Regions from separate parts of the Pantoea sp. y20 genome, predicted to be linked through region 2. Evidence: predicted binding sites of a transcription regulator. Region 2 holds the regulator's gene; the other holds the start of a gene.
What was found. Region 2 encodes PurR, which represses purine synthesis genes. Its sites were predicted from a motif close to CANGCAAACGTTTGCNTG; they were not measured.

Region 1 (16,285 bases), 490 kb from region 2:
GATAATACCGGCAATTACCGCAAAACCGGCCATCTGTTCCGGCGAGCGCGAGAAGCGACGTGCCGTCGCCGCCGGGATAATCAGCAACGACGTAATAATCAAAGCACCGACAAACTTCATCGCTACGCCGATGGTTAATGCGGTGACCAGCATCAACATCAAACGCGTGCGCTGAATGTTAACGCCATCCACCTGCGCCAGCTCCGGGCTAATGGTCATCGACAACAGCGAATTCCACTGCCACGCCATCACCGCCAGTACAATCGCCACGCCGCCGCCCATCATCCACAAATCATCGGGCGTCACCGCCAGCAGATCGCCAAACAGGTAAGCCATCAGATCGACACGCACGCCTTGCATCAGACTGACGACCACTAAACCCAGCGACAGCGCACTGTGCGCCATAATGCCGAGCAGCGTATCAATAGCCAGATGCGGGCGTCGCTCCAGCCACACCAATCCCAACGCCAGACACACGGTCACCAAAATCACCGCATAGTAAGGATTCACGTTGAGCAGCAAACCAAACGCCACGCCCAGTAAGGACGCATGCGCGAGCGTATCGCCGAAGTAAGACATGCGGCGCCAAACCACAAACGAGCCAAGTGGACCGGCCGCCAGCGCCAGCAACACGCCGCCCAGCCAGCCAGGTAATAACAGTTCAATCATGACGGGCCATTTCCTTTGCGCAGAACAATGCGTCCCTGTAAATCGTGACGGTGATTATGATGATGACGATAAATCGCCAGCTGCTGTGCGCCGCGTGGGCCGAACATCGCAATAAACTCGGGATGTTGTGACACCGCTTCCGGCGTGCCGGAACAGCAGATGTGATGGTTGAGACACAGCACTTCGTCGGTTTTCGCCATCACCAGATGCAGGTCGTGAGAAACCATCAGCACACCGCAGTTCAGTTCGCGGCGCAGCTGATCGATCAAATCGTACAGCGCGACCTGGCCGTTGACATCAACGCCTTGTGTCGGCTCATCCAGTACCAAAAGCTGCGGTTCATTGAGTAATGCACGCGCCAGCAAAACACGTTGTGTCTCACCGCCAGAGAGTTTTTGCAGCGTTGCATGCAGCAGGTGCCCGGCCTGCACGCGCTTGAGCGCCGGCAAAATGGCATCGCGTTTGGTGCCGCGCGACAGGCGCATAAAGCGTTCCACGGTGATCGGCAACGTTGGGTCGATGTGCAGTTTTTGCGGCACGTAGCCGATACGCAAATCAGCGGCGCGCTTGACGCTGCCGCTGGTGGGTTTCAGTAGCCCCAACACTGCGCGAACCAGCGTGGATTTACCGGCGCCGTTCGGGCCGAGCAGGGTGAGAATTTTCCCCGGCTCAAGTGCGAGGCTAATACCTGCAAGCACCGGACGCTGGGAGAACTTCACAGAAATGTTTTCAAGGGTAACAAGTGGCGACATGTTATTTACGGGTTGCATTGAATTTCGAATGTTATAATATCACATTCCATCAACGGGTCACGATGGAATGACGTATTATGTTACACAATAAAAAGCGCCTGATTTTCACCCTTACTGCTGCGGCAATTGGCGCGGCAAGCGCATTACCCGCGCACTCCGCAGTTGTCGCTTCAATCAAACCTATCGGATTTATCGCAGCGGCTATCGCAGAGGGTATTACGCCGGTTGAAGTATTGCTGCCTGATGGCGCCTCAGAGCATGATTATGCCTTGCGTCCCTCTGATGTAAAACGTATTAAAAACGCAGACTTAGTTGTGTGGACAGGCCCAGACATGGAAGCCTTTCTTACTAAGTCAGCGGCCGAATTACCCGCCAGTAAAAACCTTGAAATTGCCGCATTGCCGGGCATAAAACCGCTATTGATTAGCGGCGATGATGAAGATGAGGAACATGAGCATGGTCACGATCACGATCATGACTCAGAAAATTCCGAAGACCAGGACGGGTCTCATGCGCATCACCACCACGGACAGTTTAATATGCACCTGTGGATGTCCCCTGACATGGCCTTACAATCTGCGGTTGCAATCCATGGAAAATTATTGGAACTTATGCCGCAAAGCAAAGCCAAACTTGACGCTAATCTGCAGGAATTTAAGGCAGAATTAGCCGATGCAGACAAACACATCGGCGCGCAACTCGCGCCTGTGCGGAACAAGGGTTATTTCGTTTTTCACGATGCTTACAGCTACTTTGAAAAACATTACGGTTTGTCACCTTTAGGTCATTTTACCGTCAATCCTGAAATCCAGCCGGGCGCCCAGCGTTTACATCAAATACGAACACAGTTGGTTGAGCAGAAAGCTGTTTGCGTTTTCGCTGAACCACAATTCAGACCGGCCGTCATCGATGCCGTGTCCCGTGGAACTTCCGTACGTAAAGGCACGTTAGATCCGTTGGGTATGGACATCAGCTTATCCAAAGACAGCTACGTGAAATTTCTTTCACAGCTGTCGAGCCAGTATGCGAGCTGCCTGAATGGAGCATGAGGAATAGGTAAAAGTGCAGCAGATAGCCCGCTCTGTCGCCCTCGCATTTAACAATTTGCCGCGCCCCCACCGCGTTATGCTGGGTTCATTAACCGTTGTCACATTGGCCGTCGCAGTATGGCGGCCTTACGTTTACCATCCGCGTGATGTTGCCCCCATCGTGAAAACCATTACGTTGGATAAAGACGAACTGCGCACGCTGTTGCCCGAAGCCAGCGAGCCGATTGACCAAACAACGGAAGAACCGTCCGACGATATTCCTGCTGACGACATTGATAATGACGTTCCGGACAATCCCAACGTACATGAGTACACCGTCTCTTCAGGTGATACGCTGAGCAGCGCGTTAAATCAGTACGGTATTGAGATGGGCGATATCAACGCATTAGTCAGTAGCGATAAAGATCTGCGCAACATGCGCGTTGGTCAGCAACTGAGCTGGACGCTGGATACTGATGGACAACTGCAAACCTTCAGCTGGGAAATTGATCGTCGTGAAACCCGTACTTATCAGCGCGCCGACAACGGCAGCTTTAAGATGCAGCAGGAGCTGCAAAAGGGTGAGTGGCAAAATAACGTACTGAAAGGTGAAGTGCGCGGCAGTTTTGCTGCCAGTGCCCAGCGTGCGGGTTTAACCAGCGCAGAAACCAGCAACGTCATCAAAGCGATGCAGTGGCAGATGGATTTCCGCAAACTACGCGCCGGTGATGACTTTAGCGTGCTGATGTCACGTGAAATGCTCGATGGCAAAAGTGCCCAAAGCCAATTGCTTGGCGTGCGTTTACGCACCGGCGGTAAAGACTATTACGCGTTCCGTGCGGAAGACGGCAAGTTCTACGATCGCAACGCGTCTGGTTTAGCGCGTGGCTTTATGCGTTTCCCTACGGTTAAGCAGTATCGTGTCTCTTCCAACTTCAATCCGCGTCGCCTTAATCCGGTAACCGGCCGCATTGCACCGCATAAAGGTGTCGATTTCGCGCTGCCTATTGGTACGCCTGTGTTAGCCGTGGGCGATGGTGAAGTGGTGATGGCGAAAAACGGCGGTGCTGCAGGGAATTACGTAGCAATTCGTCACGGTCGTCAGTACATGACGCGTTATATGCACCTGAGTAAAGCGTTGGTGAAACCGGGGCAAAAAGTGAAACGCGGCGATCGTATTGCGTTGTCGGGTAACACCGGACGTTCGACCGGTCCGCATTTGCATTATGAAGTATGGATCAACAATCAGGCGGTGAATCCATTGACGGCAAAACTGCCGCGCATGGAGGGTCTGACGGGTAAAGATCGCAGCACTTACATGGCGCAAGTCAAAACCTGGTTGCCGCAGTTGACGCTGAAATAGCGCATTATTGCGCGAACACTTAAAAACCGACGGATTCTTCGTCGGTTTTTTGCTATCTGGCGCATGAAGATTGCAAAATTAACCACCGTCACTATTATTGACCGGTCATTGTCAGAGGCGAGTGCATGGAAACCCGAAAGAAAAATAACAGCGAGTTTATTCCCGTTTTTCAACGTTCTTTTTTAAAGCCGAAATACTGGGGAAGTTGGTTGGCGGTGGGCGCGCTGGCCGGCATGGCATTGCTTCCCGCTAAAGTGCGCGATCCGATTCTGGGCGGATTGGGCAAGTTCGCCGGTAAGCTGGCGAAAAGTGCGCGCCGCCGTGCGCTGATCAATCTCTATTATTGCCTGCCGGAATTGAGTGAAGCGCAGCGCGAAGAGATTGCTGATCGTATGTTTGCCACCGCACCGCAGGCGATGGCGATGATGGCCGAATTGGGCATGCGTAATCCCGAGCATGTGCGCAAGCGTGTTGACTGGCACGGCCGGGAAATCATTGAGCAACTGCAGGCCAACAAAGAAAACGTCATTTTCCTGGTGCCGCATGGCTGGGGCGTGGATATTCCAGCGATGCTGCTGGCGTCTGAAGGCCAGATGATGGCGGCGATGTTCCACAATCAAAGCGATCCGTTAATGGATTATCTGTGGAATACCGTGCGACGCCGTTTTGGTGGCCGTATGCATGCGCGAAATGACGGCATTAAGCCGTTTATCGCGTCGGTGCGTCAGGGTTATTACGGCTATTATCTTCCGGACCAGGATCACGGCCCGGAACACAGCGAATTTGTGGATTTCTTTGCTACTTACAAAGCCACATTGCCCGCAGTGGGCCGCCTGATGAAAGTATGTCGCGCTCGCGTTGTACCGCTGTTCCCGGTGTACAACAGTGAAACCCATCGTCTGGAAATCTATGTGCGTCCGCCAATGGATGACCTGCTGGATGCCGATGACAATACGCTTGCGCGTCGCATGAATGAAGAAGTTGAAGTGTTCGTGCGCCCGCATCCAGAACAGTACACCTGGATTCTGAAGCTGCTGAAAACGCGTAAGGAAGGGGATATCGAACCTTATGCGCGCAAAGATCTTTATCCTCGTAGGAAATAAACATGGGGCCGTCTGGCCCCTTTATCATTCTATTGCCGCCACGTGACTGCGACGTTTACGTTCGCGCAGGAACAGGGTCACCAGACCAAACCACAGCACGCCAGCTGCGAAGTTAATCCCGCTAAACCACGGTGTGCCGCCGCTGAAGTAGCCACTTTTCGCCAGCTCAATGCCTACCGCTAAGGTCAGAATACTGATCATCCCGAGCATCGCCGCCACGCTGCCTTTGCCTTCGTTGCTGGAGTAAAGCGTCAAACGGTACAGACCGGCATTCACCATGCCTGCGCCGAAAGCGTACAAGCTTAACCCGGCGGTCAGCAGCAGATAGGTGTGACTATCGAGCAAATTAGCCAGCAGCGAAATACTCAAACCAATCAGAATCGGCCAGGCGGCAAACTTCACCGGCTGCTCAATCGGCACGCGTCCAGCCAGTTTGCCGAGCGTGATGTTGCCGGCAATCATCGCCAGAAACACCGGCAGCTGCAGCAGCGCATACTGCATGCGTGACAATCCTTCATCGTGCATCAGAATCACTGGCGAGAGCGCTACCCACGTCAGGATCGGAATAAACACCAAACCAATGGCAAAGGAGCCGTACATCACCTGACGATCGCGCGCCAAACGCGCATAGCCGCGCGCCAGCGTTGGCAGGGCGATAGAGTGACTGCGATCGCCAGCGGTTTCCGGCATGACGCGCCACAGCAGGGCAAACGCAATCACGCTGCAGATGGCAAACAGCCAGAACATGCTGCGCCACTCGCCAACGGTGAGCCACGCGGCTCCGGCCAGCGGACCAGCGAGCGGTGCCAGCAGCGCGACGTTGGCCATCAGCGCCATCATGCGTACTGCCAGCGCTTCGTCAAAGGCTTCCTGCACCGCTGCGTAGCTGACGGCGCCAATAAAGCACAGGCTAATACCCTGCACAAAGCGCAGCGCGACAAACTCCTCAATGCTGCTCACCCACGTTGTCAGAATACAGGCGGCGGCAAAGAACAGGATGCCAAACAGCAGCACCGGCCGGCGGCCATATTTGTCAGAGAGCGGACCGAGCAGCCATTGCAGCACCACGCCGCCCATCAGATACGCGGTCAGCGAGGTCGAAACCCATTCCGGGCCGACGCTGAATTCAGACGTCACCAGCAGCATGCCGGGCTGAATCATGTCATGCGCGATATAGGTGGCGAACTCGAAGAGTACCAGCGCGAGCGGGAACAGCAGCACGCGCCCGGTGAGTTGAGTGATAGGTTGATAGCGGGCCATCTGGCCTCCTTGTCAAAAAAATAAAAACGCGACTGCCAGGCAGTCGCGTTTGTCCATGTTGTTACAGCCGCTGTGGGTGGTGCGTATTAGTCTACGCGCAGTACACGGCTGGTATTGGTGGTACCAGTGGTCGACATCACGTCGCCCTGGGTGACAATCACCAGGTCGCCTGAAACCAGGAAACCTTTTTCGCGCAGCAAATTCACTGCATCGTGCGCGGCAGCAACACCATCGTTGTTGCTGTCGAAGAACACTGGCGTAACACCACGGTACAGCGCCGTCAGATTCAGCGTACGTTCGTGACGTGACATGGCGAAGATCGGCAAGCCGGACGTGATACGTGAGGTCATCAGCGCGGTACGGCCCGATTCGGTCATGGTGATGATCGCTGAAACCCCTTGCAGATGGTTGGCAGCATACATCGCCGACATGGCAATCGCTTCTTCGACGTTATCGAACTGTACTTCCAGGCGGTGCTTAGAAACGTTAACGCTCGGGATTTTCTCTGCGCCGAGGCACACTTTCGCCATCGCTGAGACGGTTTCAGCCGGATACTGGCCAGCAGCGGTTTCCGCCGACAGCATCACCGCATCGGTACCATCCAGCACGGCGTTCGCCACGTCCATGACTTCGGCACGCGTTGGCATTGGATTAGTAATCATCGACTCCATCATCTGCGTGGCGGTGATGATGGTGCGGTTCAGCTGGCGAGCGCGACGGATCAATGCTTTCTGAATACCCACCAGCTCAGGATCGCCAATCTCCACACCCAAATCGCCACGCGCAACCATCACCACGTCAGAGGCGAGGATGATGTCATCCATCGCTTCCTGTGAGGCAACGGCTTCAGCACGTTCCACTTTCGCCACCAGTTTGGCGTCGCAGCCAGCGTCGCGCGCCAGACGGCGGGCATAATTCATATCTTCGCCGTTACGCGGGAAGGAGACCGCCAGATAATCCACGCCGATTTTCGCGGCGGTAACGATATCAACTTTGTCTTTTTCGGTCAGCGCATCGGCAGAGAGACCGCCGCCGAGTTTGTTGATGCCTTTATTGTTAGAGAGCGGGCCGCCGACGGTGACTTCGGTGAACACTTTTACGCCCTGAACTTCCAGCACTTTCAGCTGCACGCGACCGTCGTCCAGCAGCAGGATATCGCCGGGCACTACATCTTCTGGCAGGCCTTTATAGTCGATACCGACTTTTTCTTTATCGCCTTCGCCTTTGGTTAAATCAGCATCCAGCAGGAAACGATCGCCGACGTTGAGGAACACTTTGCCTTCTTTGAAGGTCGATACGCGAATTTTTGGGCCTTGCAGGTCGCCAAGGATCGCTACGTGACGACCCAGTTTCGCCGCGATTTCACGGACTTTATTGGCGCGCTGCTGATGATCTTCCGGTGTGCCGTGGGAGAAGTTGAGTCGTACAACGTTAGCACCCGCCGCGATGATTTTTTCGAGGTTGTTGTCGCGATCGGTGGCTGGACCGAGGGTTGTAACGATCTTGGTTCTTCTGAGACGTCTGGACATGAAGGACTCCGTTAGCAAAGTATCGTGTCGCTCTCAAGTGACACGTAGTGTTCATCTATTCTATATGATCGATGGGCTGTGATTCGACTCACATTGTGAATGTGATGTTAATTATTTTCCTGCGCCTGTTTCTCCAGGCGTGAATCTTTCAGCGCTTCTTTCACCCGTTTTAAATTTTCACGGAAAGCAGCGCCGCGCTCAAGGGTAAACCCTGTCGCCAGAACATCAATCACGGTTAATTGTGCGAGGCGGGAAACCATTGGCAGGTAGATATCGGTATCTTCGGGTACGTCGAGCGTCAAAGCCAGCGTGGCTTCCGCCGCCAGCGGGGAACCCGGAGAAGTGATAGCCAGCACAGTGGAAGCGTTTACACGCGCCAGGCGAGCCAGTTCTACCATATTTTTGGTGCGACCAGTATGTGAGATGAGAACAAACACATCGTTTGGACCACTATTTATGCAACTCATGCGCTGGATCACAATATCCTCTGACCAGATGACCGGCAGATTAAATCGCAAAAATTTATTGGTGGCGTCATGTGCCACCACGGCGGAGGCACCAAGGCCAAAAAAGGCAATTTTATGCGCCTTTGACAGCGCCTGAACCGCCTGACGAATCACCTGAGAGTCGAGTTGCTGGCGGACGCGGCTGAGGCCGGCTAACGCGGAATCAAAAATTTTGTGGCTATAGCTTTCCACACTGTCATTTTCTTCCACATCGCGGCTCACCCAGTTCGGGCTTTTGACCAGGCTCTGCGCGAGTTGCAATTTGAAGTCAGGAAAGCCGCGCGTGCCCATACGATGGCAGAAGCGATTCACCGTCGGTTCGCTGACGTCAGCGGCGCGAGCCAGCGTGGCGATGCTGGAGTGCATCGCCTGTTGCGGCGCGGCAAGAATCTGCTCTGCGACTTTACGTTCTGATTTGCTTAACGCATCGAGTTGCGCCTGAATCTGTTCCAGCATGGTTTAACCTAATGAGCGTCAATCACTTTTTCGCGTTCATCAATCAATGAAATCGCTGCCAATTCACAAGAATATACCGTGTAATAGCCCCTCGCACGCAGCGGAGGACAAATGTAAACGCGAATTTTTTGCGATACTTTGATCGCTGACGTGTTTTGCCACGACAAATATCGAAACAGAAAATGTGCTCAAATGGCACGCTACAACACACTTAACACCTTTATTACGTTCACAGTTAACGCCAGCAAAACACTGCGTTCGGGTTGTCCTAAACCCGCTAAAAACGTACATTGTGCTGTAAGAAAATTACAATAAGGACCTGGCGTGTTGAGAACGCTCAAGCCGGGTATATCCTGCAACGAGGAGAGGAAAATGGCGGTTACACAAACAGCCCAGGCATGCGATCTGGTGATTTTCGGTGCCAAAGGCGATCTCGCGCGCCGTAAACTGTTGCCATCACTGTATCAGCTGGAAAAAGCCGGTCAGATTCATGAAACCACTCGCATTATTGGCGTGGGTCGCGCGGATTGGGATAAAGCCGCGTATACCAAAGTGGTACGTGAAGCGCTGGAAACCTTCATGAAAGAGAAGATCGATGAAGCGCTGTGGGACACCCTTAGCAGCCGTCTCGACTTCTGTAACCTCGACGTAAATGACACCTCGCATTTCACCAAACTGGGCAAAATGCTTGACCAGAAAAACCGCGTCACCATTAACTACTTCGCCATGCCGCCAAGCACCTTTGGCGCGATTTGCGACGGTCTGGGCGCCGCCAAGCTGAACGCCAAACCGGCACGCGTAGTAATGGAAAAGCCGCTCGGCACCTCATTGGAAACCTCACAAGAGATCAATGACAGCGTCGGCAAATACTTCGAAGAAGGCCAGGTTTTCCGTATTGACCACTATCTCGGTAAAGAGACGGTGCTCAACCTGCTGGCGCTGCGTTTTGCCAACTCCATCTTCGTCAACAACTGGGATAACCGCACTATCGATCACGTGCAGATCACCGTGGCAGAAGAGGTGGGCATCGAAGGCCGTTGGGGTTACTTCGACAAAGCCGGCCAGATGCGTGACATGATTCAGAACCACCTGTTGCAGATCCTCACCATGATTGCCATGTCGCCGCCGTCCGATCTGAGCGCGGATGCGATTCGTGATGAAAAAGTGAAAGTGCTGCGCTCACTGCGTCGTATCGATCAAACCAACGTGCGCGAGAAAACCGTACGCGGTCAGTACACCGCCGGCTTTGTGCAGGGCAAGAAAGTGCCAGGTTATCTGGAAGAAGAGGGCGCTAACAAGCAGAGCGCCACGGAAAGCTTTGTTGCTATTCGCGTGGATATCGATAACTGGCGTTGGGCTGGCGTGCCGTTCTATCTGCGTACAGGCAAGCGCTTGCCAACCAAATGCTCTGAAGTGGTGGTGTATTTCAAGAATCCTGAGATGAACCTGTTTAAAGATTCGTACGCTGAACTGCCGCAGAATAAGCTGACCATTCGTCTGCAGCCGGATGAAGGCGTGGATATCGAAATCCTGAACAAAGTGCCGGGACTCGACCACAAGCATAAACTGCAGACCACCAAGCTGGATCTAAGCTACTCCGAAACCTTCAACCAGTCGCATCTGGCCGATGCTTACGAGCGTCTGCTGCTGGAAACCATGCGCGGTATTCAGGCGCTGTTTGTGCGTCGTGATGAAGTTGAAGCAGCGTGGGGCTGGGTGGATTCGATCATTGATGCCTGGAGCGCCGATGCCGAAGCGCCGAAGCCGTATCAGGCGGGAACATGGGGACCGGTTGCCTCTGTCGCGATGATAACTCGCGATGGCCGTTCCTGGAACGAGTTCGAATAGAAACCTCATGCTGAGCCCGCCAAATGTGCGGGCTTTTTTACGTCCACAATTCATTTTTCTGAAAAGTGAACCAGAGTTTCAAAAAATTCTGATATCCGATGGACGCCGCTCCAGACGATCTTGTATGGTAGAGCCCAATTATTGACAGCGTGGCTAAACGCCGGGCTGATGCAACTAAGGAAACGTGATGAAGAACTGGAAAACAAGTGCTGAACAGATCCTGAAAACTGGCCCGGTCGTGCCGGTTATCGTGGTGAACAAGCTGGAACACGCGGTGCCGATGGCGAAAGCGCTGGTGGCTGGCGGTGTGCGCGTGCTGGAAGTGACGCTGCGTACCCCGGTGGCGATGGACGCGCTGCGTGCCATGATTAAAGAAGTACCGGAAGCGATTGTCGGTGCGGGCACGGTGATCAACACCCAGCAACTGAAAGAAGTCACTGACGCCGGTGCGCAGTTTGTCATCAGCCCAGGATTGACGGAATCGCTGCTGAAAGCCGCGGTTGAAGGTCCGGTGCCATTGATTCCAGGTATCAGCACGGTTTCAGAACTGATGACTGGCATGGATTACGGCCTGCGGGAGTTCAAATTCTTCCCGGCGGAAGCCAATGGTGGCGTGAAAGCATTATCCGCGATTGGCGGTCCGTTCCCGCAGGTGCGTTTCTGTCCAACTGGCGGCATCTCGCCAGCCAACTATCGAGACTATCTGGCGCTGAAAAGCGTGCTGTGCATTGGCGGTTCGTGGCTGGTACCGAATGATGCGTTGGAAAGCGGTGACTGGGATCGTATTACGCGTCTGGCGCGTGAAGCGGTTGAAGGGGCTCGCGCATAAGTTCATGAAGTGGTCGTCATTGATGGCGACCACTTCATCTTACTTAACCTTCGACTTGTACCGCGGCCGCACTCGCCACGGCGCGCGCGATAGCGTCATCGGTGTTTTCACCGGTTGCCAAAGCCACGCCTAAACGGCGCTGACCGGCGATTTCCGGCTTACCAAACAGGCGCAGCTGCAATCCGGCACCCAGCGCGGCTTCGATATTGCCGAACACGACGTTCTGGCTGTTCAGCTCAGGCAAAATCACTGCCGACGCAGCGGGACCGTATTGACGAATGCCGCCAATCGGCAGGCCGAGGAAAGCGCGCACATGCAGCGCGAACTCGGACAGATCCTGCGAAATCAGCGTGACCATGCCGGTATCATGCGGACGCGGTGACACTTCGCTGAACACCACTTCATCACCGCACACGAACAGCTCCACGCCAAACAGGCCGTATCCACCGAGCGCTTTTACCACGTTAGCGGCGATATCCTGCGCGCGTTGCAGCGCCAGTTCACTCATCTGCTGCGGCTGCCATGATTCACGATAATCGCCATCTTCCTGACGATGACCAATCGGCGCGCAGAAGTGAATGCCATCTACTGCGCTGATGGTCAGCAGGGTGATTTCGAAATCAAACTTCACCACGCCTTCAACGATCACGCGGCCCGCACCGGCACGTCCGCCTTGCTGCGCATAATCCCAGGCTTTTTCCAGCTGGCTGGCTTCGCGAATAAAGCTCTGGCCTTTACCTGATGAGCTCATCACCGGCTTAACGATGCACGGGAATCCAATCGCCTCAGCCGCGGCCACAAAATTCTCTTTGCTGTCAGCAAACTGGTAAGTCGAGGTCGGTAAGGACAACTCTTCCGCCGCCAGACGGCGAATGCCTTCGCGGTTCATGGTCAGACGTGCGGCGCGTGCGGTCGGCACCACTTTCTGACCTTGCGCTTCCAGCTCCAGCAGTTTTTCGGTGGCAATGGCTTCAATTTCTGGTACCACGAAGTGCGGCTTTTCCTCGGCAATCAGCGCGGCCAGCGCGTCGCCGTCCAGCATGTTGATCACATAGCTGCGATGCGCAACGTGCATCGCCGGAGCATCGGCGTAACGATCCACCGCGATCACTTCCACACCAAGACGCTGGCACTCAAGTGCCACTTCTTTGCCTAATTCGCCTGAACCTAACAGCATGACACGCGTAGCGGCAGGGCGCAGCGCGGTTCCGAGAGTCGTCATAATTTCACCTTAGCAGTCAAAATGCGCGCGCAGTATAAACGAAAACGTTTGCGTACTCACGCTTTCGCCGCGATCAGGTTTGCCATACTTTTCCCGCTCTGACGTTAACTGACACAGCCTGCGGCAGCATGGAGAACGGAAAAGTAAACAGGAGTTAAACAATGAGCAATTGGCTGCAGCAAATTCAATCGGTGCTAGCGAAAAAGGGTGGAGACGGAAAATCGGGCGGTTTAAGTGACATGCTGGCCCCCGGCGCATTGGGCGGGCTGGCGAGATTGCTGGTAGGCAGCAAATCCACGCGTAAGCTGCTGACCAAATATGGCGGCAAAGCCTTGCTGTTGGGCGGTGGCGCGGCGGCGGGCGCGCTGTTATGGAACAAATACAAACAGCGCATACGTGAAACCCATCAGGACGATGCGGGCTTCGGCCAGCTGCAAACGCCGATGGATCAACGCGCAGAGCGTCTGGTCACGGCGCTGGTGTTCGCGGCGAAAAGTGATGGTCACATTGACGATCAAGAGCGTGCCGCCATTGAGCAAAATATCCAGCAGGCCGGCTACGGCGCACAAGCCGAAGCGCTGATTCAGCAGGCGATGAATCGCCCGCTCGATCCCAACTGGCTGGCCGCTGACGTAAAAAATGAAGAAGAGGCGCTGGAACTCTATTTCCTCAGCTGTGCAGCCATTGATGTCGACCACTTTATGGAGCGTAGCTATCTCTCCGCGCTCGGCGATGCGCTGAAAATCCCCCAGGATGTGCGGGACGGTATCCAGCGCGATATCGACGCGGAAAAAGCTGCTTAATTCCGTGCGAAGGTTGCATCCGCAGCCTTCGCTTTTCATCTTTTGCTTACCCTGCGTAAAGTGATGCTGCGTGTAGCTTGGCATCGTGCGTGATTAGTGCCACGCTTGCTGAATGTTGTCCTTCAGGGAGAAGAGCCTAATGAATCAGCCACACGCGAAAAAAATTCCCCATGTCATGAAGCTGCACGGTGAAACGCGCATCGATAATTATCACTGGTTACGTGATGACGACCGCGAGAATCCAGATGTGCTGGCCCATCTGCACGCCGAAAATGATTACGGCCGTGCGATGATGGCGTCGCAGAATCCGCTGCAGGAACGGGTGCTGAAAGAGATCGTTGACCGTATTCCACCGCAGGATCACTCGGTGCCCTATGTGAAAAACGGTTATCGCTATCAAAGCCGCTATGAAGTGGGCAACGAGTATCCGGCTTATTTCCGGCAGCCCGTTGACGCGCCAGCTGATGAGCCCTGGCAGCTGTTGCTCGATGGAAACCAGCGGGCTGCGCACAGTGATTTTTACACCATGGGCGCGCTGGCGATCACACCGGACAATCAGGTGATGGCCTTAGCGGAAGACTTCCTGTCGCGCCGCCAATACGGCATTCGCTTCCGTAATTTGCAGAGCGGCAGCTGGTATCCGGAAGTGCTGACCAATGCGTCATCCAGCGTTGCCTGGGCCAACGATTCCCGCACGCTCTATTACGTGCGTAAGCATCCGAAAACGCTGCTGGCGTATCAGGTGTGGCGCCATGAGCTGGGCCATCCGCAATCTGACGATCAGCTGGTGTATGAAGAGAAGGATGACTCTTTCCACCTCAGCGTGCATAAAACCACCTCCGAGCACTTCATTCTGATTGCGTTGTACAGCACCAACACCAGCGAGATTCTGCTGATCGACGCCGAATATCCGGATGCGCAGCCGCAAGCCTTTTGTCCACGTCGCCGCGACCACGAATACAGCATCGATCACTACAATCATCAGTTCTATATCCGCTCAAATCGCGATGGCAAAAATTTCGGGCTCTATCGCAGCGCGTGGCTGGCGGAAGCACGCTGGCAATCGCTGATCCCGGCGCGTGACAACGTGGTGCTGGAAGATTTTCAGCTGTTTCGTCATTGGCTGGTAGTCGAAGAGCGTCAGCACGGCGTAAACACCTTGCGGCAGATAAACTGGGAGAGCGGCGAAAGCTTTGGTATCGCCTTCGACGATCCCGCCTATGTCACCTGGCTTGCCTACAATCCTTCGCCAGAAAGCGACACCTTGCGCTACGGCTACTCTTCCATGACCACGCCTACCACCTTGTTTGAACTGAACATGGAAACCGGCGATCGTCGCGTGCTGAAGCGCACGCCGGTGCCGGGCTTCAAATCGGAGGATTACAAAAGTGAGCATCTGTGGATCACGGTGCGTGATGGCACAGAGGTTCCTGTTTCGCTGGTCTATCACCGCGAGCATTTCAAGCGCGGCAGCAATCCGTTGCTGGTGTACGGTTATGGCGCTTACGGCAGCAGCATGGATGCCAGCTTTGGCACCAGCCGCATCAGCTTGCTGGAGCGCGGCTTCGTCTACGCCATCATTCACGTGCGCGGCGGCGGCGAGCTCGGCCAGCAATGGTATGACGGTGGCCGCCTGAAGAATAAAATCAACAGCTTCACGGACTTTATTGATGTCACCGAAGCGCTGGTGGCGAAGGGTTATGGTCATCGCCAGCAGCTCTACGCGATGGGCGGCAGCGCCGGAGGATTACTGATGGGCGGCGTGGTGAACATGGCGCCGGAGCTGTTCCACGGCGTGGTGGCGCAGGTGCCATTTGTCGATGTGGTAACGACGATGCTCGATCCGACAATTCCGCTGACCACCGGCGAATACGATGAGTGGGGCAATCCCGAACAGGCGGAGTTCTATCACACCATTCGCCAATACAGTCCGTATGACAACATCGAGGCCAAAGCCTATCCGCATTTGCTGGTTACCACCGGTTTGCACGATTCGCAGGTGCAGTATTGGGAACCGGCTAAGTGGGTGGCGAAACTGCGTGAGCTGAAAACCAACGATTCACTGCTGTTGCTCTGCACCGAGATGGATTCTGGCCACGGCGGTAAATCGGGCCGCTTCAAAGCGTATGAAGGGGTGGCGCAGGAGTTCACTTTCCTGATTGGCCTGGCGCAGGGCAGCTTGCCAGACCGCGTCGATTACTGATCGCTCTTCACATACTTGCGCAGCGCCTGCCGTAACGGTGGGCGCAAATCACGCACATTTTCCAGCACCCAACGCAGATAGCCGGGATCTTTACGCGCGATACTGCCAATACTCTGACCGCGATATTTGCCGAACGGGAACACATCGCCGCTCACGGGCGCGGGCTGGCACAAATTCGCCATCTGCTCGGCGTTCCAGCCGGAGGTTTCCATAATGCGGATCAGTAGCGCAGCGGTGACGTAGCAGTCATACAATGCGCGGTGCGCATGCAGTTCGGCCGGTGGCGTGACATCCAGCTTCAGGCTGTGGCGCAGCGCCTGATTGCCATATTTGATGCCTGGCCACAGCTGACGCGCCAGCGTCATGGTGCAGATCCATTCGCCCGGCATAGTGGGCAACATGCGGCGATCAAAACTGGCGTTGTGTGCCACGTAATGCGGACTGCCGTGATAGCGGCCAATCGCTTCTTCGATAGTGGGTTTTCCCATCACCATCGCTTCAGTAATGCGATGTACCGCCATCGCCTGACGACTGATTGGGCGATCCGGGCAGATTAAGTCGCTCATCGGATTGACGATCTGACCATCAATGACATCCACCGACGCCACTTCCACCACGCCACCCTGCAGGCCGCAGGTTTCGGTATCAATTACACGTAACATAAATTACTTCTGCTTCGGTTCGTAGGGCAGGCGCGCCAGGCTAAGCGAAGCC
Region 2 (16,285 bases):
GTGCCGCCGCCCTGACGCTTACCGCCATCGCCTGCGTGCTTTACTCCTCCGCGCCCTCGCCCAGTGGCAGCGTCTCGCTGTTGCTGAAAACCTTGCTGTGGCTGTCGCTGTTTAGCTTTGTGCTGCAGTTCGGTTTGATGGTGCAAATCAGCGCGCTGTGGCAGTTTTTACTGGTGCTATTCCCGCTGCTGCTCACCTTGCAGTTGTTCAAACTGCAGCAGAAGAAACGCGCCGGGATGTGGGGGCAATTCATTGTTTTTATGGGATCCTTTATCGCCGTCACCAATCCGCCGGACTGGGATTATCAAAGCTTCCTCAATGACAATATCGCCAAGGTGTGCGGCGTAATGCTGGCGTGGCTGGCGTTTCAGGTGCTGCGTCCCAGTTCCGATGCGCGTCGCAGTCGTCGGCATATTCGTGCCCTGCGCCATGCGTTTCTCGATCAGCTTCGCCGCCATCCGCGCCTGAGCGAAAGCCATTTCGAATCACAGATTTATCATCATATTAGCCAGCTCAGTAATAGTCGTGACGAGCAAGCGCGCGTCTGGCTGCTGCGCTGGGGCGTGGTGTTACTGAACTGTTCCCACATTGTCTGGCAGCTGCGCCAATGGCAGCCGACGTCGGCTACGCTCAGGCAAATGCGTGATAGCAGCCTGCAGGATCTGCAACGAATTATAAGTCTGCGCGGGGTGCATCACACCGCGCTGCAGGCCACGCTGGATGAGCTGGAAACCCTGATTGAGCAACTGCAGCAGCAACAGGAGAGCGAAGCCAATACGCTGGCGGGCATTTTGTGGCGACTGCGCTGCTCACTGGCCCAGTTAGCGCAGGCGGTACCGGATTGATTACTGGCAATATTGCGTGGTTTGACGATTAAAATCATCCTGCAACTGCTGCAGCGATTTCTGTCCTTCAAAGCGGGTTTTATCCTGATCGGACATCGGTTCAATCACCAGCGCCTTCTCTTCTGAAGAGTAGATAAAGCGGCGATACAAAGTGGTGCCGGTGAAACTTTTGCCCTGAATACCGCCGCACACCACTGTCATCGCATGACGATAAGTTTCGCTGTGGGTGAAGTTGGTTTCGGTGGCGCTGCGCAAGACATTTTCGCAGCCATTGGCTTCGAGCCGATGAAGGGTGTGCTGGGTCAGCCATTCACGGCCACGCGCAATTTTCTCACAGCCGACGCGCAGCGGATTGGTATCAATGGTGCGTTGCAGTTGTCGACTGGCATCTAAACGCAGCTGTGTGTCGTTGGGTTGATCGCATCCCACCAGCAATAAACATAACAACATCATCCCACGCGCTTTCATTTCTGCCCCTGAAGGTTTTATTCCTGAATCAATATCATAGGATGGAAAAACCGCGGAGAGTAGCAAGAAAATGGGTCAACTTTTTTCAGCGTGAGGAAAGGGGGGCGACAAGCTGCTGCCGCCCAAAGCATTAAATTACGCCGCAGGCAAAACGCGCCCCGCCGCCGCCAAGCGGTTGCGGATGGTCGGCATGATTATCGCCGCCCACATGCACCATCAAGGCTTTACCTTTGATTTCACTCAGGGATTTGATGCGTGGCGCAACGACCGGATACGTCGCCTTGCCATCTTCTGTTACAAACAGCGCGGGTAAGTCGCCAAGGTGACCATCGGCATACGGGCCAAGATGCTTGCCGGTTTTTTGCGGATCGAGATGTCCGCCCGCCGCACCGGCCGCCACCGTTTTACCGTCCGACTCGCCCGGTTCACAGCTGCCTTTAGCATGGACGTGGAAACCATGAATGCCGGGTTTCAGGCCGCTTAACGCTGGGGTAAATTGCACACCGTATGGCGTTTCGCTAAGCGTGACGGTGCCAATCGCTGCCCCGATGCCTTGCGCCGTGGTTTCATGCAGCGTGACTTCTTCTGACGCCGCCTGCGCACCCGCGGCGCAGGCCAGAGCCAGCATAACAATGAGGGTTTTCTTCATAACGTCTCCTTACGGTTAGATTCCCTCTAAGCCTGGACTGCTTTCATCCAGGCTGCCGTAATTTGACGCAGCTTTACGCTTTAGGGCACATCGTAGCCGATGGCGGCTTTACGGATGCGGAACCATTGCTGACGATCCAGCGTCAATTGGCACGCGCCAACCGCCTCTTTTACACGTTCGATTTTACCTGATCCAATAATCGGCAGCGGACGGCTTGGCAGTTTCATCACCCATGCATACACCACCTGCTCGATATTGCTGGCGCCGATCTCCTGCTTCACCAGCTCCAGCTCATCGCGTAGCGGCTGATAATGCGGATCGTTAAACAGGCGACCGCCGCCGAGGCATGACCACGCCATTGGGCGAATGCGATTTTGCTGGCACTGATCGAGTGAGCCATCCAGCAGCGACGTTTGCTCCAGCGGAGAGATCTCCAGTTGATTGGTGACCAGACTGAACGGCAAACGCGATTGCAGCAGCGTGAACTGCGAGGTGGTGAAGTTGGAGGCGCCAAAATGGCGTACTTTGCCGCTCTGATGCAGCGCCGTAAAGGCTTCTGCGATTTCATCCGCGTCCATCAACGGATCCGGGCGATGAATCAACAGCAAATCGAGGTAATCGGTATGGAAATGGCGCAGCGAATTTTCGGCGCTGTGCAGAATGTGGCTGGCTTCGGTGATGTAGTGTCCAATGCGGTGCTCAGGCTTTGCGCGCGTCGCAATGCCGCATTTGGTGACGATTTGCAGCTTCTCACGTAACCCTGGCGCGAGGCGCAGCGCGGCACCAAAGGCGGCTTCACATTGGTAATCGCCGTAGATGTCGGCGTGATCGACGGTGGTGATGCCCAGCGCTAAATGGTGCTCAATAAACTGCACCACTTGCTGCGGCGTCATGCCCCACTCCATTAAACGCCAGTAACCGGCGATCAGCGGTGAAAATGAGGGTCCCTGCGGTGCAATAGCCTGCGCTTGTAACATGGTTAAACTCCCTAAACACGGTTCCAGATGACGAAAGCGGGAGTATAACGGAAAGGCAAATCATCGTTTTCTTAAAACAGTTCCGGTTGTTGTGGATCATGATCTTCATCCACTTTTTGCTGCCGTTGCAGGCGCAAAAAGCGTTGCCGGCACAAGCGAAGCACATCGCGCTTTTGCGCATCGCTGAATTTCATCCAGTTAAAGCGCTCTTCCCGGCTGCGTAAACAGCCACGACAATAGCCACGCGCGTCACTCTGGCAAATACCACGACACGGGCTGGGAACGGGGAAGAACTCAAGTTGCTCGGCCACATCCACTCCGCAATTAACATCTCATATCATATTGATAACAGCTTAATGACATTGTGCAAAGCGTAGACGCCCATTGCGCATAATCAAGCCATTACGGCGTCTGGTTACGCCTGTTTACCAAATAGCCAGCATTTATCGGATTTGGATGGTTTATGTTTACTCTTGGTTAAGGTTTTCCTCAGCTTGTCTTCATACGATTGTCACACGACTTCTTACCGTTGAGTTTTCATGAGATTCCCGACCACCCTGCAGTGCGGCACCAGCGGATTTAACCTTATTGCTGCGCTGTTCTTCGCACTAGTTTTAAATGCCCTGTTCTTGCTGCGTGCATGGGAAATGATCCCTTACGATCAGTTCCACGATTATCTGTTCGCCGCCAGTATTCCGCTGGTGCTCGCCTCGGCTTTCTATTTTCTTTTCTCGCTTGCTGCCTGGCCTTATCTGCGCAAGCCGTTGCTGATTGTGCTGGTGTTCGTCAGCGCCGCCGCCAATTACTTCATGCACAGTTTTGGCACGGTGATCGACACCAATATGATGCAAAATGTCTTTGAATCCGACCCGCAGGAAGCCTCAGCGTTGTTCAGCAGCCGCTATCTACTCTGGATGTTATTGATGGGGATAGTGCCGGTGGCGCTGATTTGCGGCGTGCGTATTCGTCGTGGACCGCGCTGGTGGTGGAATCTGCTACAACGCCTGACGGGCGCACTGGGCGCAATATTGGTGATACTGCTGATGGCGGCGCTGTTTTACAAAGATTACGCCTCGCTGATTCGCAATAATAAAAATCTGATCAAGATGATTACCCCGGCCAATATCGTCAGCGGCACCGGCCACTATGTCGATCAACGCTATCTGCAAGGTAGCCAGGCGCTGGTGAAAATCGGTGAAGATGCACACAAAGGTCCGTTAATCTCCACAGCGACTAAAAAAACGCTGGTGGTGTTAGTGGTAGGCGAAACGGCGCGCGCCGAGAACTTCTCGTTGGGTGGTTACGCGCGAGAGACCAATCCAGAATTGAAAAAACAGCAGGTAATTTACTATCCCAACGCCAGTTCCTGTGGCACAGAAACCGCCATTTCGGTGCCCTGTATGTTCTCGAATATGCCTCGCATGCATTACAACGCCAATCTGGCGCACCATCAGGAAGGCGTACTCGACATCCTCGCCCATGCGGGCGTAAGCGTACTGTGGCGCGAAAATGATGGTGGCTGTAAAGGCGCCTGTGACCGCGTGCCGCACACCGATATGACGCAGTGGAAACTGCCGCAATATTGTCACGATGGTTTTTGCCAGGATGAGGTGTTGCTGCATCGTCTTGATAACTATGTTGCCAGCCTGCACAACGACGGCATTATCGTGCTGCATCAGATGGGCAGCCACGGCCCAGCCTATTATCAGCGTTATCCGGCTGAGTTCCGCCGTTTCACGCCCACCTGCGACAGCAAGCAGATTCAGGATTGCGATCATCAGGCGCTGGTGAACACCTACGATAATTCGCTGCTGTATAGCGACGACATGCTGAGCCGCACCATCGATAAGCTTAAAGGCCTAAGCGATCGCTTCAATGTGGCGCTGGTTTATCTCTCCGATCATGGCGAATCGCTTGGCGAGAGCGGGATGTATCTGCACGGCGCGCCTTACCTGTTTGCGCCTGCGCAGCAAACACACATTCCTCTGCTGATGTGGATGTCACCGGGATACGCGGCGGCGTACCACATCAATGATACCTGTTTACGCCAGCAAGCGGCTGACGCCAAGGTTTCGCAAGATAATCTTTTCCATACGGTTTTAGGCATGTTCAATATCCAGACGCAGCAGTATCAGCCGCAGCTAGACATGATCAGATCGTGCCAAACTGCCGCCTGAGGGTTGCGTTAGACTGACTGGTCTAATAACCTGCCCCCCATGAATAAGACTCTGCAACGCAACGATACCCGTGAACACCTGCTCGCTATTGGCGAGCAGGTTTGTTTACAGCGCGGCTTTACCGGCATGGGTTTGATCGAGATGCTGGCGCTGGCGGAAGTCACTAAAGGCTCGTTCTACCACTATTTTGGTTCAAAAGAGGCCTTTGGTGTGGCGCTGATTGAGCGCTACTTCAGCCATTTCCAGCAGCAGATTGATCAGCAGTTGAGTCTGCCCGATTTAACGCCGACCGAGCGCCTATTAGCGCATTTCCGCTATGGCGAACGGCTGTTTATCGAGCAAGGTCATATTGTTGGCTGTCTTGGCGTAAAGTTGTCAGCCGAAGTGTGCGATCTCTCTGAGCCGATGCGCGATGCACTGCAACAGGGTGCCAACGCCATTATCGCTGCCTACACGCGCTGTTTGACTGAGGTGGCGGCTGAGCAGCCGCTGCCGTTTGGGCAAACGCCGCAGCAGCTGGCGCAGCGCTGCTACTTGCTGTGGCTCGGAGCCAGTTTGCAGAGCAAGATTTCCCGAGAGCCGGGCCCGATTAGCCTGGCACTCGACACCATCGAACAGTGGCTGATAAGTCACTGATTTTTAAAACCCCATTTACTAGACGACCGGTCTTCCTGGAGCAATCAATATGGCGAGTAAGCAGCTGTTCTCCCCACTTAAAGTGGGCGCGATTACCGTACCGAACCGCATTTTCATGGCCCCGTTGACGCGTCTGCGCAGCATTGAGCCGGGCGATATCCCTACGCCGCTGATGGCAGAATATTATCAACAGCGCGCCAGTGCCGGTTTGATCATCACCGAAGCCACCCAGATCTCTTTCCAGGCGAAAGGCTATGCCGGTGCGCCGGGTCTGCACACACAGCAGCAAATTGCCGCGTGGAAAGTGATTAACGAAGGCATTCATGCCGCCAACGGTCACAGCGCTGTACAACTGTGGCACACCGGCCGCATATCTCATAACAGCGTGCAGCCCGAAGGCAAAGCGCCGGTCGCCCCATCCGCACTGGCGGCAGGTACGCGCACGTCCCTGCGCGCCGCGGATGGTTCTGTTTATCGTGAAGACACCTCCGTGCCACGCGAGTTGTCAGTGGCTGAAATTCAGCAAATCGTAAAAGATTTTGGTCAGGCCGCCGCCAATGCGCGCGAAGCCGATTTCGACCTGCTGGAGCTGCACTCCGCGCACGGCTATCTGATGCACCAGTTCCTCGCACCAGGCTCAAACCAGCGTACCGATGAGTACGGCGGTTCGATTGAAAAGCGTGGCCGTTTCGCGCTGGAAGTGGTGGATGCGGCGATCGCCAACTGGTCTGCCGATCGTATTGGTATCCGCGTTTCGCCAATCGGTGCTTTCCAGAATCTGGACAATGGCCCGGAAGAAGAAAAAGCGGCGCTGTGGTATATCGCCGAGCTGGGCAAACGCGGCATCGCCTATCTGCACCTTTCTGAGCCAGACTGGGCAGGCGGACAGCCTTACAGCGATGCATTCCGTGAAAAAGTGCGTGCCCTGTTCCCTGGCGTGATCATCGGTGCCGGCGCTTACACCGTTGAGAAAGCCGACGATCTGATTGCGCGCGGCCTGATTGACGCCGTGGCCTTTGGTCGCGACTTTATCGCCAACCCGGATCTGGTTGCCCGTCTGCAGCAGGATGCGCCACTCAATCCGCAGCGTCCTGAGAGTTTTTACGGTGGCGGCGCGGAAGGTTATACCGATTATCCAACCCTGTAAGAAAATGGCTGCCGCGGCGGATAGGCGGCAGCGTTATTTCATCAGTGTCTATACTAAGTTGCTTGTCATGCACTGATGACGTTTTAAAAAAAGAGGATGTTATGCGTTTACTTCACACCATGTTACGCGTTGGCGATTTACAACGTTCAATCGATTTCTACACCCGCGTGCTCGGCATGCGCGTACTGCGTCAAAGCGAAAACACCGAGTATAAGTACACCCTGGCATTCGTTGGCTACACCGAAGAGAGCGAGGGCGCGGTGATTGAGCTGACTTACAACTGGGGCGTGGATAAATACGATCTCGGCAACGCTTACGGCCATATCGCGCTGGGCGTGGACAATGTCGCTGACACCTGCGAACGCATTCGCAGCACAGGCGGCAACGTGACGCGTGAAGCGGGCCCGGTAAAAGGCGGTTCGACTATTATTGCGTTTGTTGAAGATCCAGACGGTTACAAAATCGAGCTGATTGAAAACAAACATGCCGGTCACGGCTTAGGCAACTAAGGTTGCTCGTCAGCCTGCTATTTGCAGGCTGACTTCCCTCTCCTGCTGCACCCTCCTGCGATTTTTGCCATAATGCGCGCTGCCCTATTTATTGCCATGAGATCCTGATGTCTGAATCGAACGCTTTAAACGCTCTCCACCAACGCTTCCGCGGTTTTTATCCTGTTGTGATCGACGTTGAAACCGCGGGTTTCAATGCACAAACCGATGCACTGCTGGAAATTGCAGCCACCACGCTGAAAATGGATGAAGACGGCTGGTTGCACCGCGATGAAACGCTGCACTTCCATGTGGAACCGTTTGAAGGCGCCATTCTGAATCCTGCGGCGCTGGCGTTTACCGGCATCGATCCCACCAATCCGCTGCGCGGTGCGGTAAGTGAATATGAAGCCCTGCACGCGATTTTTAAAATGGTGCGCAAAGGCACCAAAGATAGCGGCTGCAATCGCGCCATTATCGTGGCGCACAATGCCACTTTCGATCTCAACTTCGTGATGGCGGCCGCCGAGCGCGCCAGCCTGAAGCGCAATCCGTTCCACCCGTTTGCCACTTTTGATACCGCGGCACTGAGCGGTTTAGTGCTGGGGCAAACCGTGTTGGCGAAAGCCTGTAAAGCGGCGGGAATGGAGTTTGATAGCACGCAAGCGCATTCGGCGCTGTATGACACCGAGCAAACCGCGACGCTGTTCTGTGAGTTGGTGAACCGCTGGAAACGCCTGGGCGGCTGGCCGCTGGCTTTTAGTGAAGAATCCGCAGATGAGGCGTCTGCCGGGTAACTAAAGAAAAGGCCGACATGTGTCGGCCTTCTGCATTATTCCGCTTCTTTATACTTCTCAGCGGTCTCTTTCAGCAGTGGCTGAAGTTCACCGCGCTGGAACATCTCAACGATGATGTCGCAGCCGCCGACCAGTTCACCGTCGACCCACAGCTGCGGGAAGGTTGGCCAGTTAGCGTATTTCGGCATTTCAGCGCGAATATCCGGGTTCTGCAGAATATCCACGTAAGCGAAACGCTCGCCACACGCAGAAAGCGCCTGCACGGCTTGCGCCGAAAAACCACAGCTTGGCAGCTTTGGCGAACCTTTCATGTACAGCAGAATCGGGTTTTCTGCGATCTGACGCTGAATTTTTTCAACAGTACTCATTATTGCCTTCCTTAATCTTCTACTTCGTGTTTGTTTATTGTAGCGATTTCGCTCCCGGACTGAAAACGGGATTTTGCGTTTGCACTGGCTAATCGCCATGTTTGTTAAGTTAACGCATGACAAATAACATTTTCATATCATTAATTGGCATTAATAAATTAATAATTAGCAATAATTTCGCTGTGTTAACCAGCTGAAATCGCTCATTTTTGCTACAGAATCAATCTGGTAACATATTAATAGAAAAAGGCCTTACCTTTTGTAAAAAAAGTGGATTAGAATTGCCTCGGCGCTGGTCACTTGATCAGATTTCTCTCACTTTAATGCAGTCTGCTATGATTCAGCCTGCTTAACCTGTAATCGGATTATGCGTCTACTAATTACGCTTTTCATACTGGCTTTTGCCCAACTGTTCTTTAATGTGGCCGCTGCATCTCCGCATGCGCCCGTTAACGCCAGTTCGCTTAAAGCAGAGAAAAAGAGCGCACGTGAAGACGAGCGCCGCAAACGACGTCCGGTAAAAACCACCACCAAAAAATCGCGTCTGACCGCTGTTCAAAAATTCAAGCTCAAAAAACAGAGCAAAACAGACATCGCGCTGCACAAAACCACCAGCAAAAAATCCCCGCTGAAACTCTCTGCTAAGAAATACGGTCATCAACGTTTAGCGAAGAAAACGCCCGAGATCGCCGTCGATGATGAAGCGTTAGCGCTGACCGGCATCAAAATGAGTAAAGCGCACCGTCAGCGTTATCAAAAAGCGCGTGAAACGGCGATGACCAAATTAATGGGTCAACTCGGCAAACCTTATCAGTGGGGCGGCGCTTCGCCACACACTGGTTTCGATTGCAGCGGCCTGGTATGGTACGCCTATAAAGATCTGGTGAAATTCAAACTGCCACGCACCGCCAATGAGATGTATCACCTGCGTGATGCGGCACCGATTAAGCGTGAAATGCTGGAGAAAGGCGATCTGGTGTTCTTCCGCATCAACAATCGCGGTACCGCCGACCATGTCGGCGTTTATCTTGGCAATGGCAAATTCATTCAGTCGCCGCGTACCGGCAAAGATATTCAGATTAGCGCATTGGGTGAGGATTACTGGCAGAAACACTATGTGGGCGCGCGTCGTATGATGACGCCAAAAACCATTCGCTAGTTGTTGCGCAACAGAAATAAAAAAGCCGGATGCTGTTGTCAGCTCCGGCTTTTTTGTTAGTGCATGATCGCGGTAAAGCTGAAAGCGATAATCATCAACAGTGCGCCAACAGTGGTCATTAGCGCCAGCTTCAGGTCGGTATTCATCACAACTCCTTAGTCGCACAATTATTAGGGTTAAGACGATTTTCGCATAGCAATAGGCAAAAATCTCGTGTTATCCGCGCCAGCTTGCTAGAATCGCCGCCTTTCGTTGCGCAACAGATTTTGCGCAGGCTGTAATTACAGCGTGATGAAGTGATTTTGCCTGCTTGAACATGCCGTTTTGCCCGCTTTTTTGGGCTGTAAAAGCATTAGCAGACGCAAACGTTTAACAATATACTTATCAGTAAGTTGCGATAAGCCCAGGAGCACCATTTTCATGGCAACAATTAAAGATGTCGCAAAACGCGCGGGTGTCTCAACCACCACGGTTTCGCATGTCATCAACAAAACGCGTTTCGTTGCGGAAGAGACGCGTAACGCCGTATGGGAAGCGATCAAAGAATTACACTACTCGCCGAGTGCCGTGGCGCGTAGTCTCAAAGTCAATCACACTAAAACCTTGGGTCTGCTGGCGACCTCCAGCGAAGCGCCCTACTTCGCTGAAATTATCGAAGCGGTGGAGAATCGCTGCTTCGAACGCGGCTATACGCTGATTCTCGGCAATGCGCACAACGATCTGCAAAAGCAGCGCGCTTACCTGTCGATGATGGCGCAAAAGCGCGTCGATGGTCTGCTGGTGATGTGTTCGGAATATCCAGACGATTTGCTGCAGATGCTGGAAGAGAACCGCAATATCCCCATGGTGGTGATGGATTGGGGTGCATCACGCGGTGATTTCACCGATACCGTGCAGGACAATGCATTTCAGGGCGGCTATCTCGCCGGGCGTTATCTGATTGAACGTGGCCATCGCGATATCGGTGCCATTCCTGGCCAAATGGAGCGCAACACCGGCGGTGGACGTCATGCTGGCTTCCTGCAGGCAATGAACGAAGCGGGCATTACGGTGCGTCCCGAGTGGGTGGTTCAGGGCGACTTTGAGCCTGAATCGGGCTATCTGGCGATGCAACAGATCTTAAATCAGAAACAGCGTCCAACCGCGGTGTTCTGCGGTGGCGATATCATGGCGATGGGCGCGATTTGCGCTGCTGATGAGATGGGTTTGCGCGTACCGCAGGATATCTCGGTGATTGGCTACGATAACGTGCGCAACGCGCGCTATTTCACACCAGCGCTCACCACCGTGCACCAGCCGAAAGCTGAACTAGGCGAAAAAGCGCTGGAGATGCTGCTGGATCGCATCACCAGCAAGCGCGAAGATCCGCAAACTATCGAAGTCCAACCAACGCTGATTGAACGCCGTTCGGTGGCGTACGGTCCGTTCCGCGACTACCGCCGCTAAGCCGACACTTCGCTGAGCCATTCGTGGTTCAGCGTTTCCGCATCCCCGAGATAAGCCAGTAACCACGCCAGCGCCGGTGACGCGCGCTGTTCTGACCAGCTGACGCAGCACGGACTGTCCGGAAACGCCTGCGGTAGCGCCAGCTCGACCAGTTTTTGGCTGTCCAGCAGTGGACGCGCCAAATGGCCAGGCACCATGCCGACGCACAATCCTGCCAGCAAACAATCCATCCCGGTTTCCCACTCTGGCACCACCAACCGCCGCTGATTATCCAGCGTCCATGTCATACGGCGCGGTAACGCACGCGAGGTATCTTCCAGCACCAGCGATGGCCACGCCCGCAAGGTTTCATCATCCAGCTCCTTGCTGTTAACCAGCGGATGATCAGGGCTCACCACACAACGCCAGTTCAGCGCGCCCATATCCTGAAAGGCAAAACGTCCGCCCACCGGAATGGCCTGGGTTGCGCCAATCGCCACATCCACCCGACCATCAGCCAACGCATCCCACACGCCGTTGAACACTTCGTAGCTGATAATCAGCTCCATATCGGGAAAATGGCGATAGAAGTCCTTCACTAACTGTCGCGTGCGCTGCGGTTTTACAATGCAGTCAACCGCGATGCTCAACTCGCCGCGCCAGCCATTTGCCAGTTGCTGACACTGTCGGCGAGTGGCCAGCATTTTTTTGATAACAGATCGGCCTTCCCGCACAAAATGCTCGCCCGCCGCTGTCATCACCACTTCCCGATGCTGGCGCTCAAACAGCGGCACCGCCAGCCAGGTTTCCAGCTGGCGCACAGTATAACTGACGGCAGAGGGCACGCGATGCAGTTCCTGCGCTGCCGCGCTAAAACTGCCGGTGCGCGCTACTGCATCCACCACTTCAAGCGCATATTCTGACCACATAAATTTGCCTTCAAAAATTTTAACAGCACCATGCAAATATTAGCGTTTCACAAAGCGCGCCGCATCCTTTTACACTCCCCGGCGTTCACCCTGCCCAAAAGAGAATCAACATGTTGTCGTCTAAAGCATTTATGCCTTATCTCGCCGTGCTCAGCATGCTCGGCTTTCTTGCCACGGATATGTATTTGCCCGCCTTTGGCGATATGCAGCGTGATTTTGCTAGCGCACCCGGCACCATCAGCGCCAGCCTGAGTCTGTTTCTCGGCGGTTTTGCCTGTGCCCAGGTATTTTGGGGACCGCTATCAGATCGTTATGGACGTAAGCCGATTTTGCTGGCGGGCCTTGCCATCTTCGCCCTCGGTTGTCTGGGAATGCTGTGGGTGACCGATGTCCGCCTGATGCTGGCGCTGCGTTTTATGCAGGCGATTGGCGTGTGTGCGGCTGCCGTAAGCTGGCAGGCGCTGGTGGTGGATCACTACCCAAAAGCGAAAGCCAATAAAGTGTTTGCAACGATTATGCCGCTGGTTGCGCTGTCTCCGGCGCTGGCACCGCTGCTCGGCGCCTGGCTGATCGGCCACTTCCACTGGCGCAGCATCTTTATCACGCTGACGCTGGTTGCCGTAGTGTTGCTGATCGGTACGCTGCAGTTAACCTCACCTAAGCGCGAGAAAGTCGCCTCAGGCAAACAACCCGGCTGGTTGACTTTGCTAGGTACCCGCGTCTACAGCGGTAACGTCTTAATCTATTCGGCATGTTCGGCGAGCTTTTTCGCGTGGCTGACGGGCTCACCTTTCATTCTCGCCGCAGCTGGCCTGACGCCGGGCGATATTGGCCTGAGCTATATTCCGCAGACCATTGCGTTTCTGATTGGCGGCTTTGGCTGCCGCGCGCTGTTAAATCGTTATCAGGGCGCGCAACTGCTGCCGTGGTTGCTGGTGCTGTACAGTCTGAGCATCCTAAGTCTGTTTGTCATCGCCCTGATGCCTTCAGCGCCGCTGTTTGTGCTGCTGATGCCCTTCTGCGGCATGGCGCTGGCCAATGGCGCGATCTATCCGATTGTGGTGGCCAGCGCATTAGCGCCCTTCCCGCACGCCACCGGTAAAGCGGCAGGATTACAGAATTTATTCCAGTTAGGATTGTGCTTTGTCGCCAGCCTGCTGGTCTCCGCCGGCCTTGAGCAGGCGCTGTTCAACACCACATTAGTGATGGTGGCCACCGTGGTACTGGCGTGGGTGGGCTTTGTCTGCCAGCGATCGGCAAACGCACAAAGTGATATTGCCCACACTTCCCGTCCCTGCGAAGATAATCTCTAAGCCAACGCTTTTCGTTAGCAAACTAACGATAACCCGTTGAATATTGACCCGCGTGAGCATATACTCAGTGGGTCAGTAATTCTGTATTAAATCAATAATATAAATGTAATACCTTTAGCGACACTGTCGCGGGATGGCGTCTGCACGATACTCCAGTGCGGCGTCCAACTTTTCTATTCAAATTCATGCCTCTGTAAAACGTCGGATTTCTGGCGCACGGATTTTCCGTGAGTTCTCTCACAGGTCTTGGGAAATTGGCTATTCTTTTTCTCAGGTTCAGATCGGAAGGTGATGGAGAAGCTATGAGTTCATCTGTTATAGAAGAAGTGAGCCTTGAAGAAAACCACTGGTTTCGGATCGTCAATGAACTGCTAGAGCGTGCTGATATTGCAGTTAATGGCACTCGTCCCTGGGATATTCAGGTAAAGCATCCAGATTTTTTTAAACGCGTGCTCGAGGAAGGATCGCTCGGATTAGGTGAAAGTTACATGGATGGTTGGTGGGAGTGCGAACAGCTTGATATGTTCTTCCATCGCGTTTTAAAACACCATCTGGATAAACAATTACCGCGGCATTTTAAAGATACGTTGCGCATCGCGGCCGCGCGTCTTACTAATTTGCAATCGAAAAAACGCGCCTGGATTGTGGGTAAAGAGCATTACGACCTGGGTAATGATCTATTCTCACTGATGCTTGACCCCTATATGCAATATTCCTGCGGCTACTGGAAAGATGCTGATACGTTGGAAAACGCGCAGCAGGCCAAACTGGATATGATTTGCCGCAAGTTACAACTTGAACCGGGCATGACGCTGTTGGATATCGGTTGTGGCTGGGGCGGACTGGCGGAATATGCCGCACGCCATTATGGCGTCACGGTGCATGGCGTCACTATTTCTGCAGAGCAACAAAAACTGGCACAACAACGCTGTGAAGGACTGGATGTCACTATTTTACTGCAGGACTATCGCGACCTGAATAATCAATATGATCGCATTGTTTCTGTCGGAATGTTTGAACATGTCGGGCCGAAAAACTATGCCACTTATTTTGATGTTGCTGACCGCAATCTCAAACCAGACGGCATATTTTTACTGCACACCATTGGTGCCCTCACAACGGATATGAATGTCGATCCGTGGATTGATAAATATATCTTCCCGAACGGTTGTCTGCCGTCGGTCCGTCAAATCGCTGATGCCAGTGAGCCACATTTCGTCATGGAAGATTGGCACAACTTTGGCGCAGATTACGATACGACGTTAATGGCCTGGTATGAACGTTTTCAGGCGGCGTGGCCGCAGCTGGCTGAGAAATATGGCGAACGTTTTAAACGAATGTTCGACTATTATCTCAACGCCTGCGCCGGTGCGTTTCGTGCCCGTGATATTCAGCTGTGGCAGGTAGTATTCAGTCGTGGCAAGGACGGCGGATTACGCGTAGCGCGTTAATGAGCTTACAGAAATAAATCAAGGCGCCGCAGGGCGCCTTTTTTAGCGCCATTATTCTGCGCTGGCAATCTGCGCCAGTGCAGCGGCTTCACGCTGCGCTAATACGCGTTCAACGGTTTCCACAATGGCCTGCGTATGAGGATCAATCTCAATATTGACCTTCTGACCAAACTTCTTCGCGCCTAACGTGGTGCGCTCCAGCGTTTCCGGAATCAGATGCACACAGAACTTGCTTTTGGTAACGTCGCCAACGGTCAAACTAATTCCGTCGATACCCACAAAACCTTTATGCAGAATATATTTGATCTGCGTGGCGTCCTGTAATTTAAACCAGATTTCGCGGTTGTTTTCTGACTGGATGATTTTGCAGATTTCCGCCGTGGTCATAATATGGCCAGACATTAAATGGCCGCCAATTTCATCACTGAACTTCGCTGCACGCTCAATATTCACTACATCCCCGACCTGTAATTCACCCAGGTTGGTAATGCGCAATGTTTCTTTAATCAGATCGAAGCTAACCCGATCGCCATTAATCTCGGTCACAGTCAGGCAGCAGCCGTTGTGGGCTACCGATGCGCCCAGCGCCAGTCCCGGTAACAGGTCATCCGGTAAGCGCACAATATGGGTACGAAACAGATCTTTCTCTTCAATGCCGACAATTTCTGCCGTGCCTTGCACAATTCCAGTAAACATAATCTTAGCCTCTGCAAAGTTTGCGTCAGTTTATCACAGCTTGTCGGCGGCAGCTTAATTTGGCGGAGTTCAAACTTTACACAAATTGCTAAACAAAATGCGATCAACGTTTGGCGGAAGCCAGCGCTGCCGCTACACTGTGCGCGCATTCTTTGGGGATTTCGCCCCGCTCTCTTCATTAATTAAGCAGGTGTAACGTGCAGAAGTATTTTACCGAAGCGCGTCAATTGCTGGCCCTCGCGATCCCCGTCATCCTTGCTCAGGTGGCCCAGACTGCGATGGGATTTGTAGATACTGTTATGGCCGGTGCGGTAAGCGCCACGGATATGGCCGCCGTCGCTGTCGGCACCTCTATCTGGCTTCCCGCCATTCTGTTTGGTCATGGTCTTCTACTGGCTTTGACGCCTACCGTTGCGCAACTCAACGGTTCAGGACGACGCGAACGTATCGCGGAACAAGTACGCCAGGGATACTGGATGGCAATCGGTGTTGCACTCCTGATTATGGTGGTGCTGTGGAACGCCGGTTATCTGATTAACACCATGCATGATATCGATCCTGAATTGGCCGCCAAAGCCGAAGGATACCTGCATGCGTTGCTGTGGGGCGCACCGGGTTACCTGCTGTTCCAGGTGATGCGCAACCAATGCGAAGGTTTGTCGAAAACCAAACCGGCGATGCTGCTCGGCTTCCTCGGCCTAATGGTGAACATTCCGCTCAACTATGTGTTCATTTACGGCCATTTTGGTATGCCGGCCTT

Region 1: the regulator PurR is predicted to act here: its motif matches at 12,603-12,620, upstream of purT (formate-dependent phosphoribosylglycinamide formyltransferase).

Annotation. Positions count from the first base shown of each region.
Region 1 is NZ_CM142816.1:2,369,154-2,385,438, reverse strand. Features, by position in the region: gene znuB (zinc ABC transporter permease subunit ZnuB) at 1-669, opposite strand, end outside; gene znuC (zinc ABC transporter ATP-binding protein ZnuC) at 666-1,421, opposite strand; gene znuA (zinc ABC transporter substrate-binding protein ZnuA) at 1,499-2,470, shown strand; gene mepM (murein DD-endopeptidase MepM) at 2,484-3,812, shown strand; gene lpxM (lauroyl-Kdo(2)-lipid IV(A) myristoyltransferase) at 3,938-4,915, shown strand; gene ACYAC5_RS11170 (MFS transporter) at 4,940-6,175, opposite strand; gene pyk (pyruvate kinase) at 6,262-7,704, opposite strand; gene ACYAC5_RS11160 (MurR/RpiR family transcriptional regulator) at 7,812-8,666, opposite strand; gene zwf (glucose-6-phosphate dehydrogenase) at 9,039-10,514, shown strand; gene ACYAC5_RS11150 (bifunctional 4-hydroxy-2-oxoglutarate aldolase/2-dehydro-3-deoxy-phosphogluconate aldolase) at 10,702-11,343, shown strand; gene purT (formate-dependent phosphoribosylglycinamide formyltransferase) at 11,387-12,565, opposite strand; gene ACYAC5_RS11140 (tellurite resistance TerB family protein) at 12,727-13,368, shown strand; gene ACYAC5_RS11135 (S9 family peptidase) at 13,508-15,571, shown strand; gene exoX (exodeoxyribonuclease X) at 15,565-16,233, opposite strand; gene ACYAC5_RS11125 (DNA polymerase III subunit theta) at 16,237-16,285, opposite strand, start outside.
Region 2 is NZ_CM142816.1:1,881,788-1,898,072, reverse strand. Features, by position in the region: gene ACYAC5_RS08960 (FUSC family protein) at 1-845, shown strand, start outside; gene ACYAC5_RS08955 (hypothetical protein) at 846-1,313, opposite strand; gene sodC (superoxide dismutase family protein) at 1,444-1,962, opposite strand; gene ACYAC5_RS08945 (aldo/keto reductase) at 2,043-2,939, opposite strand; gene ACYAC5_RS08940 (DUF1289 domain-containing protein) at 3,011-3,250, opposite strand; gene eptA (phosphoethanolamine transferase EptA) at 3,479-5,116, shown strand; gene ACYAC5_RS08930 (TetR/AcrR family transcriptional regulator) at 5,156-5,752, shown strand; gene nemA (N-ethylmaleimide reductase) at 5,802-6,899, shown strand; gene gloA (lactoylglutathione lyase) at 7,001-7,408, shown strand; gene rnt (ribonuclease T) at 7,516-8,184, shown strand; gene ACYAC5_RS08910 (Grx4 family monothiol glutaredoxin) at 8,220-8,555, opposite strand; gene ACYAC5_RS08905 (C40 family peptidase) at 8,920-9,711, shown strand; gene cydH (cytochrome bd-I oxidase subunit CydH) at 9,768-9,857, opposite strand; gene purR (HTH-type transcriptional repressor PurR) at 10,132-11,157, shown strand; gene punR (DNA-binding transcriptional activator PunR) at 11,154-12,065, opposite strand; gene punC (purine nucleoside transporter PunC) at 12,176-13,378, shown strand; gene cfa (cyclopropane fatty acyl phospholipid synthase) at 13,681-14,829, shown strand; gene ACYAC5_RS08875 (riboflavin synthase subunit alpha) at 14,881-15,525, opposite strand; gene ACYAC5_RS08870 (MATE family efflux transporter) at 15,723-16,285, shown strand, end outside.